Regions from separate parts of the Pseudomonas sp. RT6P73 genome, predicted to be linked through region 4. Evidence: predicted binding sites of a transcription regulator. Region 4 holds the regulator's gene; each other region holds the start of a gene.
What was found. Region 4 encodes sigma-54, which starts transcription at its own class of promoters, with help from an activator protein. Its sites were predicted from a motif close to ANTGGCATNNANNTTGCTNT; they were not measured.

Region 1 (3,762 bases), 3.8 Mb from region 4:
AGTTCAGGTTCATCGTCTGATCGATACGGGTCGTGGCATGTGGCGCCAGGCTCGAGGTGTCGATTTTCAGGTCAGTCAGCACACCGTTGATGATCTTGCCGTTGGCATCGACGCCATAACCCTGCAAGCGGTTGCCGTTGTTGTCGACGACGTAGTTTTCAGCGTTAGTCTTGAACGCACCGGCACGGGTGTAGCTCAGGGAACCGTTGTCGCTGAGAATGAAGAAACCGTTGCCCTGGATACCCATGTCCAGCACGTTGCCGGTGTTGTTAACGTCGCCCTGGCCGAACTGCTGGGAAACGTTGGCCAGGCGCACGCCGTTGCCGATGGTCTTGCTGCCGGTACCCAGGCGAGTGGCCGAGTACACGTCTTCGAATTCTGCACGGGACGATTTGAAACCGGTGGTCGCGACGTTGGCGATGTTGTTGCCGGTCACGTCCAGTTGTTTGTTGGCTGCATAGAGACCGCTAAGGCCGATATTGAAAGACATATTCCACTCCTTTGTGCCGTGTTAGTCGGCTCTATATACCAATGGTTTGTACTTTGGACAGGGCAACGCTGCCCAGGCCTGCCAGGTTCAGCATCAACTCACCGCCGGTCTGGCTGATGGTCACGCTGTTGACGGTGGCCGGCAGGTAAGTAACCAGCGAGGTCGCCTTGCTGTCGTAGGTCGCGGTGGCGGCGAATTTGTACGTGCCTGCCTTGGCCACTTCGCCCGCATCGTTCTTGCCGTCCCAGATGAAACTGGCGCTGCCGGCTTTCTGGCTGCCCAGATTGAGGGTGCGCACAACTTTGCCATCGGCGTCGGTGATCTTGACCATGACCGGATCCACCGATGCCGGTACCACGGCCGTGCCGTTGAAACTCTTGGAGGTATCGACAACCGCCGTGTCGGTCTGCGCGACCACCGAGCGGCCCACCAGCGAAGACGCTTGCAGCGCTTGCGAGGAGTTGTAGTTGCCGGCAATGCCGCTGACCGTCGTGTTCAGCGTGGTGATGCCTTCCAGGCTACTGAACTGTGCCAGTTGAGCCACGAATTCACCGTTGTCCTGCGGCTCAAGCGGGTTCTGGTTTTTCAGCTGGGTGACCAGCAATTGCAGGAACGCATCCTTGCCCAACGCCTTCTTGCCAGTGGCGCTGTTAGTCGCTGCCGTCAGGCCGTCAGCGCTGGTGTTTTTTTTGACCGAAGAATTGGCCAAGACGTCCTTGATGCTCACGCCGCTGGTGGTATCGGTAACACTCATCTGAGTCGCCCCTTATCACTGACCGAGGGTCAGGACCTTCTGCATCATGGTTTTGGCGGTGTTCATCATTTCGGCGTTGGTCTGGAATGAACGACTGGCGGAAATCATGTCGGCCATTTCTTCGACGACGTTGACGTTCGGGTAGTAGACGTAGCCCTTGGCATCGGCGGCCGGATGGTTCGGCTCGTAACGCGCGTCAAGGTTGCTCTGGTCTTCGACCACGCCCAGCACTTGCACGCCTTGACCGGCGGCGTCCTGGTTCTGGAACAGCGAATCGCTGCCGCCGCTCTGACCGCCCTGGAACATGGTGGCGAACACCGGGTGACGGGCGCGATAGGTCTGGTCGATGCTCGACGAGACGGTTTCGGCGTTGGCGATGTTCGAGGCCACGGTGTTCAAGCGCGTGGTCTGGGCACTCATGCCGCTACCGGCAATGTTGAAAACACTGGATAGAGACATGAATTACTCTCCGCGCAGGGCTGAGACCAGCCCTTTGAATTTGCTGTTGAGCAGGGTGAAGCTGGCCTGGAAGCCGACGGCGTTTTCCGCGTAGTTCGACTGTTCCAGTTGGGCGTCCACGGTGTTCTGGTCGATCGACGGCTGCATCGGCGTGCGATACATCAGCGACTCGTCGCCATTGCCCAGGCCTTCGGCTTCGATATGACGGTTGTTGGTCATGTTCAAGGCAAAAGTGCCGCCCTTGGATTTCTCGTTCTGTGCGGCAAGCACTTTGGAGAATTCCAGGTCCCGAGCCTTGTAGTTCGGGGTGTCGGCGTTGGCGATGTTGTTGGCCAGGACTTCGGCACGCTGCGCGCGGAAGCCCAGGGCTTGTTCGTGGATACCGAGCGCTTTATCGAAGCTGATGCTCATGTCGGGAAACCTTCGGGTGACCTGATTTTTCGTAACTGAGACATAGCAAGCGGCGTGCCAATTCAAAAAAGCCCGTAAACCGGGGCTTTGCCGGCTGCGGCAAGGCGGCAATGCCAGAAAAGCGGCAACCGATTTCCGCCGCCTGCCGCTTTTCTGCCGCTTATCACCAATCGTCAGAACAACAACTGCCCCTGTGGGAGCGGGCTTGCCCGCGATGGCGGTGTCACAGGTTGCCTTGATGTCGACTGATACGACGCTATCGCGGGCAAGCCCGCTCCCACAGGGGGTGTGGTGATTTTTAGAGATAATTACAGGCACAAAAAAAACGGGAGCCGATGAGGGCTCCCGTTTTTTGATGACGCCAACGGATCACTTCGCCTGGTAAATGATCCCCGGACTGCACTGGACCATCTGGTAATGATCCGGCAAACCGTTCAGCGCTTCGGAGGCGCCGAGGAACAGATAACCGCCCGGCTTCAGCGTGCTGTGAATGCGCAACAGGATGTCTTTCTTCACCTCGGCGGAGAAGTAGATCAGCACGTTGCGGCAGAACACGATGTCGAACTTGCCCAGGGCCGCGTAGCTGTCCAGCAGGTTGAATGAGCGAAACTCCACGCGGCTCTTGATCGGCGCCTTGATGGCCCAGCGTCCCGGCCCTTTCGGGTCGAAGTAACGCTGAAGGCGCTCGGGCGACAGACCACGGCCGATGGCCAGGCTGTCGTACTCGCCGGTCTTGCAGTTGGTCAGCATGGTGCCGGACAAGTCGGTGGCCACAATCTGCGCCCCCATCTTCAGCTGGCCCATGTTGACGCGCTCGAACTCATCGATGGACATCGACAACGAATACGGTTCCTGACCCGACGAGCACGCCGCCGACCAGATCCGCAAGCGCTGGCCCGGGGCCGCCTTGATTGCTTCGGGCAGCACCTTGTTCTTCAAGACTTCAAACGGATAGGTGTCACGAAACCACAGAGTTTCGTTGGTGGTCATGGCATCCACCACCATCTCGCGCAAACCGCTGCGCGGCTGGGTCTGGATGCGCTGAACCAGCTCCCCCAGAGACTTGATGCCTTGCTGCTCCATCAGTTTGTTGAGACGGCTCGAGACCAGATACTGCTTGTTTTCACCGAGCAAAATGCCACAGGCTTTTTCCAGGAATACCCGGAACTGTTCGAAATCCAAATTACCCGTAGACAAAGATGCCGCCTCTTAAATCGTGTTAACCACCAGGGGCAGAAGGCCCCTAGCTGATATCTGCTGCTTTGATCCGGTCGACTACCCGGGATGCCAGGTCATCAGGACGGAATTTGGCAAGGAAGTCATCCGCACCGACCTTCTTGACCATTGCCTGATTGAATACACCCGACAACGAAGTATGCAGGATGATATGAAGCTTTTGCATGCGCGGGTCGTTGCGGATCTCGGCCGTCAGGGTGTACCCGTCCATTTCCGGCATCTCGATGTCGGAAATCATCATCAGGAACTCTTCTTCCGGCTTCTTGCCCTCATCGACCAGCTTGCGCAAGTAATCCAGCGCTTGCTTGCCATCGTTCAACGCCACCACTTCGACGCCGACCGTCTGCAGGCAACGACTCACCTGCTTGCGCGCCACCGACGAGTCATCGACCGTCAATACGCGCAAGGACAA
Region 2 (3,762 bases), 810 kb from region 4:
ACTGCGCGGGTTCGACAGCATCTTCCAAAGCTCCAAGGTCATGGCGGCTGTAGTGCGCGAAGCCCGACGCATGGCGCCGCTGGATGCGCCGCTCTTGATAGAAGGCGAAACCGGCACCGGTAAAGAGTTGTTGGCGCGTGCCTGTCACTTGGCGAGCCCTCGCGGTCAATCACCGTTGATGGCACTCAACTGCGCCGGTTTGCCGGAATCGATGGCCGAGACCGAGTTGTTCGGCTACGGCCCCGGAGCCTTCGAGGGCGCGCGGGCCGAAGGCAAGCTCGGGCTGCTGGAACTGACGGCGGGCGGTACGCTGTTTCTCGATGGCGTCGGGGAAATGAGCCCGCGCTTGCAGGTGAAATTGCTGCGCTTCCTACAGGACGGTTGCTTCCGCCGTGTAGGCAGTGATGAAGAGGTTTATCTGGATGTGCGGGTGATCTGCGCGACGCAAGTGGACTTGTCCGAATTGTGCGCGCGCGGTGAGTTTCGCCAGGATTTGTATCACCGCTTGAACGTGCTGTCGCTGCACATCCCACCCCTGCGTGAATGCCTCGACGGTTTGACGCCATTGGTAGAACACTTCCTCGATCAGGCCAGTCGGCAGATCGGTTGCCCGCTGCCGAAGCTGGCGCCGGCGGCGATGGAGCGGCTGAGTCATTACCACTGGCCGGGCAATGTCCGGCAGTTGGAGAACGTGTTGTTCCAGGCGGTTTCCCTGTGCGAGGGCGGGACCGTGAAGGCCGAGCACATTCGCTTGCCGGATTACGGCGTGCGTCAGCCGCTTGGCGATTTCTCCCTCGAGGGTGGTCTGGATGCGATCGTCGGGCGCTTTGAGAAAGCGGTGCTGGAGCGGCTGTATTCCGAGCATCCGAGCAGTCGGCAGCTGGGCAAGCGCCTGGGGGTTTCCCATACGACCATTGCCAATAAATTGCGTGAGTACGAAGTCGGTAAAGACCCCGGCAACACCTAGATCCCTGTAACGCATAGATCCCTGTAGCAGCTGTCGAGCACCGCGAGGCAGCGTTCGGCGGCGAAGCCGTCGCAAACCCGGCATGCAAGGTTTTCCTGATACACCGCACTGGATGGTTTTACGACGACTTCGCCGCCGAACGCTGCCTCGCGGTGCTCGACAGCTGCTACAAGGGTTTCGTTGAGCCCAAGAGGTCGACACTTGCCGTTAGCGGCATAACACCGCCGGTTTTTCGTCTCCGATACATTTCCCCAATCCCCGTAAAACCCCTCAAGTCCTTTGTTTGCCGGGCCTCGCGCCGTCAAAAGAAAGTTGGTCTGCAAATTGCTTATCGCTCAGCAGTACAGCGGTGGGCGGCAAACGTCCGGCATGCAGAGGAAAGAGTGTGGATAAGTACCTTTATGTGGCAATGACCGGCGCCAGCCAGAATGCACTGGCGCAGAAGGCTCATGCCAACAACCTGGCAAACATCTCCACCAACGGTTTTCAGAAGGACCTGGAACAGGCCCGTTCGATGCCGGTGTTTGGTGACAGCTTTCCGGCGCGTGCATTTGCCATGACCGAGCGTCCGGCCACCGACTTCTCTCCAGGTTCGCTGGTTGAAACCGGTCGCGACCTCGACGTCGCAGTGCAAGGCAATGGCTGGATCGCCGTGCAGACCCCCGATGGCGCTGAAAGCTACGTGCGCACCGGCAGCCTGAACGTGGACGCCCTGGGCGTGCTGCGGGCCGGCAACGGTATGCCGGTGATGGGCAATGGCGGGCCGATCGCCGTGCCGCCCGAGCAGCAAATCGAAGTGGGCGAAGACGGCACCATCAGCATCCGTGCGATGGGCGAAGGCCCGCGCGTAATGGCTGAAGTCGACCGCATCAAACTGGTCAACCCTGACCTGAAGAACATGACCAAAGGCCTGGACGGTTCGATCCACACCAAGGACGGCAAGCCGGCGCAAGCCGATGCGGGCGTCAAACTGGTGTCCGGGTTCCTTGAGTCGAGCAACGTCAACGCCGTGGAAGAGATGACCTCGGTGCTGGCCTTGTCGAAGCAGTTCGAGCTGCACATCAAGATGATGAACACCGCCAAAGACGATGACCAGGCCATGGCTCGGGTCTTGCAGATCAGCTAATTATCAGAACGTCGCGCCGTAAAACAGGCGCACGAGGAGAATCGAATGCTTCCGGCTCTATGGGTTGCCAAAACAGGTCTGTCCGCCCAGGACACTAACCTGACGACCATTTCCAACAACCTGGCCAACGTGTCGACCACGGGTTTCAAACGTGACCGCGCCGAGTTCCAGGACTTGCTCTATCAGATCAAACGCCAGCCAGGCGCCCAGTCGACCCAGGACAGCGAACTGCCGTCGGGTCTGCAAGTGGGTACCGGTGTGCGCATCGTCGGCACCCAGAAAAACTTCACTGCCGGCAGCCTGCAAACCACCGAACAGCCACTCGACCTGGCCGTCGACGGTCGCGGTTTCTTCCAGATTCTGCAACCGGACGGAACCACGTCCTACACCCGTGACGGCACGTTCCATCTTGACTCCAACGGTCAGATCGTCAACGCCAGCGGCTTCGCCCTGGAACCGGCCATCGTCATTCCCAACGACGCGCAGACCTTCACGGTCGGTCGCGACGGCACTGTGTCCATCACCGTTCCGGGTAACCCGGCCAACCAGGTGATCGGCAACCTGCAGACCGCCGACTTCATCAACCCGGCCGGTCTGCAAGCCGTGGGTAACAACCTGTTCCTGGAAACCGCAGCCAGCGGCGCGCCGCAAGTCGGTACGCCGGGCCTGAACGGTTTCGGTACCACGCTGCAGAACACCCTGGAAACGTCCAACGTCAGCACCGTTGAAGAGATGGTCAACATGATCACCACTCAGCGTGCCTACGAGATGAACTCCAAGGTGATCTCCACCGCCGACCAGATGCTCTCGTTCGTAACGCAGAATCTGTAATCAGTCTATGAGGCGACCATGAGGTCGCCTGCAACACCGTGAGGTAGGGTCATGAATCGCTTTGTATCTGTTCTGGCACTGAGTGGGGTCGTCGTGCTCGCGGGCTGCGTCGCTCCGCCGCCCAAGCCCAATGACCCTTACTACGCCCCGGTGTTGCCGCGTACGCCGTTGCCGGCTGCCGCCAATAACGGCTCGATCTATCAGGCCGGTTTTGAACAGAACCTGTACAGCGACCGCAAGGCGTTCCGGGTCGGTGACATCATCACCATCACCCTGAACGAGCGCACCCAGGCCAGCAAAAACGCCAACTCGCAAATTGACAAGAACAGCAAGACCGACATCGGCCTGAGTTCGTTTTTCGGCGGTGGCCTGAGCACCAGTGACCCAGTGGGCAGCGGCAGCCTGAGCCTGGATGTCGGTTACGAAGGTGATCGCGCGACCAAGGGCGACAGCAAGTCCGGGCAGAGCAACAGCCTGACCGGCTCGATCACCGTGACCGTCGCTGATGTGTTGCCCAACGGCATCATCGCCGTGCGCGGCGAGAAGTGGCTGACGCTTAACACCGGCGATGAGCTGGTGCGGATTGCCGGCATGGTGCGCTCCGATGACATCGCCACCGACAACACCGTGTCGTCGACCCGCGTCGCCGATGCACGCATCACCTACTCGGGCACCGGTGCGTTTGCCGATGCGAGTCAGCCAGGCTGGTTCGACCGTTTCTTCCTCAGCCCGCTGTTCCCTTTCTAGGTGGCTACGTTGAATCTTAAACACCTGATGGTGGCCGCGCTGATGCTGTCCGCTGCGTTCAACGCGCAAGCCGAGCGGCTGAAGGACATCG
Region 3 (3,762 bases), 1.1 Mb from region 4:
ACAGGCGATCAGCCAGCAAGCCCATGACAAAGCGCAGCACGGCACCGGCCAGAATCGGCGTGGCCACCACCAGCCCGCGCTGTTGGGTGGTCAGGTGCAGGTCGGCGGCGATCTGCACCGCCAAGGGGCCGAGCAGGTACCAGACCATGAAACTCAGGTCGAAATAGAGGAACGCTGCGAACAACGTCGGCTTGTGACCGGATTTCCAGAAGCTTGAATTCATCGCGCACCTCAGCTGTAGGGAGTCTCGAGAAGGAGTCAGGAGCTTGCAGGTGGGGCGCCGCCTCGGCCGCACCACCGGCCCCGATCTCCGGGGCCAAAACGAAAAAACGCCGCCACCCGATTCGCCTTGGGCAAATGAGGTGAGCGACGTCTTTGTCGTAGGTGGGGCAACCGCCGTTGGTTACCTGTGTGGATTACGTAGCCAGATCTGTGCCAACAGTCGGAGACCGAGTCGCGGCGGTTCGCGGGCAAGCCTCGCTCCTACAAGTATTGCGCTTACTCTTGTAGGAGCGAGGCTTGCCCGCGAAGGCGTCCTTCAGCCAAGCAACTCACTCATGGCAATAATCTGCTCCGCCACCTGAATCAGCTTCTGCTGGCGGCTCATGGCCTGGCGGCGCATCAGGGTGTAGGCCTCTTCCTCGTTGCAGTCCTTCATTTTCATCAGCAGCCCCTTGGCCAGCTCGATGCGCTTGCGCTCGGCCAGTTGCTGGTCGCGGGCGTTGAGCTGGGCGCGCAGGGCCTGGTCGCTTTCAAAGCGGGCCATAGCCACGTCGAGAATCGGCTGCAAGCGTTGTGCGTGAATGCCTTCGACGATGTAGGCACTGACCCCGGACTTGATCGCCTGGCGCATCACATCGGGGTCGTGTTCGTCGGTAAACATCACAATCGGCCGCGGCTGATCGCGGCTCACGAGCACCACTTGCTCCATCACATCGCGGCTCGGTGACTCGGTATCGATCAGGATCACGTCCGGACGCACCGTTTCGACGCGCGCGGGCAGGTCGATGGTCAGGCCTGATTCGTCGATTACCTCGAACCCGGCTTCGGTCAGGGCGGCTTTCAGGCGACCGACTTTCTTCGCGGTGTCGTTGATCAGCAGGATACGCAACATGTTCGCAGTCTCCTGTCAGCGGCTGGCGAGAAGGGGTGAGCTGTCGCTCATGGCGTGCAGCTTGAAACTGCGCGCATAGCCGGTCGGGTCGGAGCCGTCCCAGATTTTGCCGTCGATCAACTGGCTACTGCGCATGTCCTGACCTTGGGCGACAACACCGACTGCGCTGGCGGCCTCACGGTACACGTCTAGTTGCTGGACCTGACGGGCCACGCCGAGGTAGTCCGGGTCGTCGCGCAACAAACCCCAGCGGCGGAACTGGGTCATGAACCACATGCCGTCGGACAAGTACGGCAGGTTGACCTCACCGTCCGCATGGAAGCGCAGTGCGTGCGGGTCCTGCCAGCGATTGCCGAGGCCGTCGGCGTAGTCGCCGAGCAAGCGCGGTTCGATGCAATCGAGCGGCGCATCGAGGTATTCGGGGGCGCTCAACAGCTTCGCGGTGCTGCGACGGTTTTCGCTGTTTTCCTCGATGAAGCGACTGGCTTCGAGGATCGCCATCACCAGCGCCCGGGCGGTGTTGGGGTATTGCTCGACAAAGGTGCGGGTGCAACCGAGGACTTTTTCCGGGTGATCGGGCCAGATGGTCTGGCTTGTCGCCATCGTGAAGCCCAGATTCTGCTTCACCGCGCTGGCGGACCACGGCTCGCCAACGCAGAAGCCATCGATGCGCCCGGCTTGCAGGTGCGCGACCATTTGCGGCGGTGGCACCACCACACTGTCGACGTCCTGCAACGGATGGATGCCCTGGCTCGCCAGCCAGTAATACAGCCACATGGCGTGGGTGCCGGTGGGAAATGTCTGGGCGAAGGTCAGTTTTGGGCGACTTTGGTGCACGTGCCGGTCCAGTGCTTCAGGACTGGTCACCCCCAACGCTTGCAAGCCGTGAGAAAGATTGATGCTCTGGCCGTTCTGGTTCAGGCCCATGAGCACCGCCATGTCGGTCGGCGCCACGCCGCCGATGCCCAGGTGCACGGCGTAAATCAGACCGTACAGGCTGTGGGCGGCGTCGAGTTCGCCGCTGACCAGTTTGTCCCGCAGGTTGGCCCAGGACGACTGGCGCTTGAGGTTCAGGGTCAGGCCGTAAGGCTGCGCAAAACCCTGCGTGGCCGCGACCACCACCGAGGCGCAGTCACTCAGGGCCATGAAGCCAAGATTGATTTCGGTCTTTTCCGGGGCATCGCTGCCATTGACCCAGGCCAACGGGCCCGCTGTGGTTTCATTCATGGCTAAACACCTTCCAAAAAAAAGCGCCGTACCGGGCTGCTTGCCAGGGCAAGGCCAAGTGACGACGCCTTTGTCTTTCGACTCATCCCGTCGTTGGCATGAGTGCTGATGCCTTTGCTGGTGCAAGGCATATGCCATCGCCCGCCGATTTTGTTGCGCACCTCGCTTGCGACCGCGATGCCCGGCTATAATCGCCGCCTCATTTCGCCGCCATTCGAGTCAAAACCACCCATGTACACCCTGGCCCGTCAGCTGTTGTTCAAACTTTCCCCGGAAACCTCCCACGATCTGTCCCTGGACCTGATCGGCGCGGGCGGGCGTTTGGGCCTCAACGGCTTGCTGTGCAAGGCACCGGCGAAAATGCCGGTGAACGTCATGGGGCTGGAGTTTCCGAACCCGGTAGGTTTGGCGGCCGGTCTGGACAAGAACGGCGCGGCCATCGACGGTTTCGCCCAGCTGGGTTTCGGCTTTGTCGAAATCGGCACCATCACCCCGCGTCCGCAGCCGGGCAATCCGAAACCACGGATTTTCCGTCTGCCGGATGCCGAAGCGATCATCAACCGCATGGGTTTCAACAACCTCGGCGTCGATCACCTGCTGGCCCGCGTGGCGGCGGCCAAGTACAAAGGCGTGCTGGGCATCAACATCGGCAAGAACTTTGATACACCGGTTGAGCGCGCGGTCGACGACTACCTGATCTGCCTGGACAAGGTCTACGCCCACGCCAGCTACGTGACGGTCAACGTCAGCTCGCCGAACACCCCGGGGCTGCGCAGCCTGCAATTCGGCGATTCGCTCAAGCAATTGCTCGCCGATCTGGCGACCCGTCGCGCAGAACTGGCGTTGCGCCACGGCAAACATGTCCCGCTGGCGATCAAGATCGCGCCGGACATGACCGACGAAGAAACCGCGCAGGTCGCGCAGGCGTTGATCGAAACCGGGATGGACGCGGTGATTGCCACCAACACCACCCTGAGCCGTGTGGGCGTTGAAGGCATGGAGCACGGTGACGAGGCGGGCGGTCTGTCCGGCGCTCCGGTTCGCGACAAGAGCACCCACACCGTGAAGGTATTGGCCGCCGAACTGGCCGGTCGGTTGCCAATCATCGCTGTGGGCGGCATCACCGAAGGCAAGCACGCGGCCGAGAAAATCGCCGCGGGTGCGAGCCTGGTGCAGCTCTACTCCGGCTTCATCTACAAAGGCCCGGCGTTGATTCGCGAGTCCGTCGACGCTATCGCCGCCCTACGCTGACTTGTAGCAGCTGCCGAGCACCGCGAGGCTGCGTTCGGCTGCGAAGCAGTCGTAAACCCTGCATGCACGGTGTATGAGCAAGACCGCGGTGCTTGATTTTACGACTGCTTCGCAGCCGAACGCAGCCTCGCAGGCTCGGCAGCTGCTACAAGGGAATTGCGTTTCGGCAA
Region 4 (3,762 bases):
TTTGCTCAGTCTGGGCGCAGCACTGGGAAGCGTGAGCGCCTGGGCTCTGCCGAACGATCAAGAGCAGCCTATCCGCATTCAGGCCGACGACGCCCAACTGGACGACAAGAATGGCATTGCCACCTATAAAGGTGACGTGATCATTACTCAGGGTTCGATGAAGGTTACCGGCAATACCGTGACCATCACCCGCACCGCGGCTGGTGACATCGACGTGGTGACTTCGGTGGGCAACCTCGCCTACTTCGAGCAACTGCAAACTGCCGGTGACACCAAGCCTGTTCAGGGTTGGGGTGTGACTATCCAGTACCACGCCTCGCAAAATCGCGTTGTGCTGATCGATAAGGCAAAAGTTGTCGACAAGGACAACAACGTCACCCAAGGCGAAAAAATCGTCTACGACACCGCGAAAAAGCTTGCGAGCGCCGGGCGTGCGACGGGTAGTAAGGTCACCGAGTCGCGTCCGCGAATCGACATGGTGATCCAGCCCAAGCCGAAAACCGACGAGAAAAAGGCCCAGTAATGGCAACTCTGAAAGCTCAGCATCTGGCCAAGAGCTACAAGAGCCGTCAGGTCGTGCGTGACGTCAGCCTGTCCATCGACAGCGGTCAAATCGTCGGCCTGCTGGGTCCTAACGGCGCCGGCAAGACCACCTGCTTCTACATGATCGTTGGCCTGGTGCAGGCCGATCAGGGTCGCGTATTGATCGACGACCTGGACGTCAGCCACCAGCCGATGCACGGTCGTGCAAAGGCCGGTATCGGCTATCTTCCGCAAGAAGCGTCGATCTTCCGCAAACTGTCGGTGGCGGACAACATCATGGCCATCCTCGAGACCCGTAAGGAACTCGACAAAGCCGATCGTCGCAAGGAGCTGGAAAGCCTGCTGCAGGAATTCCACATCAGCCACATCCGCGACAACCTCGGCATGAGCCTGTCCGGTGGTGAACGCCGCCGCGTGGAAATCGCCCGGGCACTGGCCACCAACCCGAAATTCATCCTGCTCGACGAACCTTTCGCCGGCGTGGACCCGATTTCGGTGGGCGACATCAAACAGATCATCTACCACCTCAAGGCCAAAGGCATTGGCGTGCTGATCACTGACCACAACGTCCGTGAAACCCTGGACATCTGCGAAACCGCCTACATCGTCAACGATGGCCAGCTGATCGCCGAAGGTGACTCCGCCACCATCCTGGCCAACGAACTGGTCAAGGAAGTGTATCTGGGCCATGAGTTCCGCCTGTAAGCGCTGACGTGTCTGGCTGTGTCCGGGCGCTTGTCTCGATAAAAAATCAATACTTTTTTATTGTTACAGCGCTCTAGGCAAACGCCGGCCTCAAAGATGTTCAGCTATCGGCAAGGGCAGCTCGTCAACAAGACTTTAAAAGTTTTTATTGTTACAGCGCTCTAGGCAAACGCTGCAGTTTCGGGCATATAATTTGCTTATGTTTGGCGCTTCGGCGCCCTGTAGTGGATGGCGCATGTGCGCCGGCGAATAAGGTGTTAAGCCCCTGCCATGAAACCATCGCTAGTCTTGAGAATGGGCCAGCAGCTGACGATGACACCGCAGCTGCAACAGGCCATCCGCCTGCTCCAATTGTCGACCCTGGACCTGCAACAGGAAATCCAGGAGGCCCTGGAGTCCAATCCGATGCTCGAACGCCAGGAAGAAGGCGACGACTTCGATAACGCCGACCCTTTGGCCGACAAAGCCGAACAACTCCCCAACGCCGATGTTTCGGAACCCTCCTACCAGGAAACCGCCCCGACGGTGGATAACCTCGAGGAAGGTGACTGGAACGAGCGCATTCCCAACGAGCTGCCCGTCGATACCGCGTGGGAAGACGTCTACCAGACCAGCGCCAGCAGCCTGCCGAGCAACGATGACGACGAGTGGGATTTCACCACCCGCACATCAGCCGGTGAAAGCCTGCAAAGCCATTTGTTGTGGCAACTGAACCTGGCACCGATGTCCGACACCGATCGCCTGATCGCCGTGACCCTGATCGATTGCATCAACAATCAGGGCTACCTGGACGAAACCCTCGAAGAAATTCTCGAGGCCTTCGATCCGGAGCTGGACATCGAGCTGGACGAGATCGAAGCCGTCCTGCACCGCATCCAGCAATTCGAACCGGCCGGCATTGGCGCCCGCAACCTGGGCGAATGCCTGCTGCTGCAACTGCGCCAACTGCCTGCCAAGACGCCTTGGCTGGCCGAAGCCAAGCGTCTGGTCACTGATTACATCGACCTGCTAGGCAGCCGCGACTACAGCCAGCTGATGCGCCGCATGAAGCTCAAGGAAGATGAACTGCGCCAGGTGATCGAGCTGGTGCAGAGCCTCAACCCTCGTCCGGGCTCGCAGATCGAGTCCAGTGAAGCCGAGTACGTTGTTCCTGACGTGATCGTGCGCAAGGACAATGAGCGCTGGCTGGTCGAGCTGAACCAGGAATCGGTGCCACGGCTGCGGGTCAACGCCCAGTACGCCGGCTTTGTGCGCCGCGCCGACACCAGCGCCGACAACACTTTCATGCGCAATCAGTTGCAAGAGGCTCGCTGGTTCATCAAGAGCCTGCAAAGCCGCAACGAAACCCTGATGAAAGTGGCCACCCAGATTGTCGAGCATCAGCGCGGCTTCCTGGAGTACGGCGACGAAGCGATGAAACCACTGGTGCTGCATGACATCGCCGAAGCGGTGGGGATGCACGAATCGACGATTTCACGGGTGACCACGCAGAAATTCATGCATACCCCTCGGGGCATATATGAACTGAAATACTTTTTCTCCAGCCACGTCAGCACCTCCGAAGGCGGTGAATGCTCGTCCACAGCGATCCGCGCGATCATCAAAAAACTGGTTGCCGCGGAAAATCAGAAAAAGCCGTTGAGTGACAGCAAGATCGCTGGTTTACTGGAGGCACAAGGCATTCAGGTGGCTCGCCGCACCGTCGCCAAGTACCGCGAATCCCTCGGGATCGCGCCTTCGAGCGAACGCAAGCGGTTGATGTAGAGCCACGCCACAGCGTTCCAGTGGCAGGCATTTCTGCCTGCCGCTTTATGCACTGGCAACGAAGGAGAAGCTGTATGCAAGTCAACATCAGTGGACACCAACTGGAAGTGACCGAACCTCTTCGCACCTACATCGGCGAAAAACTCGAACGATTGGAGAGGCATTTCGACAAGATCACCAACGTGCAGGTCACGATGACGGTCGAAAAGCTCAAGCAGAAAATCGAAGCCACGCTGCATATTCCCGGGAATGAAGTGGTCGCCAACGCGGAACATACCGATATGTACGCGGCGATCGACGCACTCACCGACAAGCTCGATAAACAACTCAAAAAGCATAAGGAAAAGACCCAAAGCCTCCTCCAGGGCGCGACCGGTCGTTAACACTCCCAACCCATGATCCGACTTGAAAGCATCCTGACCCCCGGCCGTTCCCTCGTGAACGTGCCGGGCGGCAGCAAAAAGAAAGCCCTCGAGCAAATTGCCAACCTTATCCATAAAGAAGTACCGGATCTGGAGATGCAAGATGTCTTTGAGGCTCTGATCGCCCGTGAAAAACTTGGCTCGACTGGTTTTGGAAACGGCATCGCCATCCCCCACTGTCGTCTCAAGGGTTGCACCTCACCCATCAGTGCCTTGATGCACCTCGATGCACCCATCGATTTCGACGCCATCGACGGCGCCCCGGTTGACCTGCTGTTCGTTCTGCTGGTCCCGGAAGCCGCCACCGATGCGCACCTGGAGCTACTGC

Region 1: the regulator sigma-54 is predicted to act here: its motif matches at 2,157-2,176, upstream of flgB (flagellar basal body rod protein FlgB).
Region 2: the regulator sigma-54 is predicted to act here: its motif matches at 1,279-1,298, upstream of ACYZT6_RS06060 (flagellar basal body rod protein FlgF).
Region 3: the regulator sigma-54 is predicted to act here: its motif matches at 2,461-2,480, upstream of ACYZT6_RS07590 (CmpA/NrtA family ABC transporter substrate-binding protein).

The regions. Positions count from the first base shown of each region.
Region 1 is NZ_JBUBUV010000002.1:4,178,494-4,182,255, forward strand. Features, by position in the region: gene flgE (flagellar hook protein FlgE) at 1-490, opposite strand, end outside; gene flgD (flagellar hook assembly protein FlgD) at 522-1,244, opposite strand; gene flgC (flagellar basal body rod protein FlgC) at 1,260-1,703, opposite strand; gene flgB (flagellar basal body rod protein FlgB) at 1,707-2,114, opposite strand; gene cheR (protein-glutamate O-methyltransferase CheR) at 2,484-3,311, opposite strand; gene ACYZT6_RS19570 (chemotaxis protein CheV) at 3,358-3,762, opposite strand, start outside.
Region 2 is NZ_JBUBUV010000002.1:1,225,467-1,229,228, forward strand. Features, by position in the region: gene ACYZT6_RS06055 (sigma-54-dependent transcriptional regulator) at 1-967, shown strand, start outside; gene ACYZT6_RS06060 (flagellar basal body rod protein FlgF) at 1,353-2,093, shown strand; gene flgG (flagellar basal-body rod protein FlgG) at 2,139-2,924, shown strand; gene flgH (flagellar basal body L-ring protein FlgH) at 2,976-3,671, shown strand; gene ACYZT6_RS06075 (flagellar basal body P-ring protein FlgI) at 3,699-3,762, shown strand, end outside.
Region 3 is NZ_JBUBUV010000002.1:1,544,292-1,548,053, forward strand. Features, by position in the region: gene ACYZT6_RS07580 (nitrate/nitrite transporter) at 1-223, opposite strand, end outside; gene ACYZT6_RS07585 (ANTAR domain-containing response regulator) at 539-1,114, opposite strand; gene ACYZT6_RS07590 (CmpA/NrtA family ABC transporter substrate-binding protein) at 1,130-2,341, opposite strand; gene ACYZT6_RS07595 (quinone-dependent dihydroorotate dehydrogenase) at 2,573-3,592, shown strand.
Region 4 is NZ_JBUBUV010000002.1:420,359-424,120, reverse strand. Features, by position in the region: gene lptA (lipopolysaccharide transport periplasmic protein LptA) at 1-523, shown strand, start outside; gene lptB (LPS export ABC transporter ATP-binding protein) at 523-1,248, shown strand; gene ACYZT6_RS02095 (RNA polymerase factor sigma-54) at 1,519-3,012, shown strand; gene hpf (ribosome hibernation-promoting factor, HPF/YfiA family) at 3,087-3,395, shown strand; gene ptsN (PTS IIA-like nitrogen regulatory protein PtsN) at 3,408-3,762, shown strand, end outside.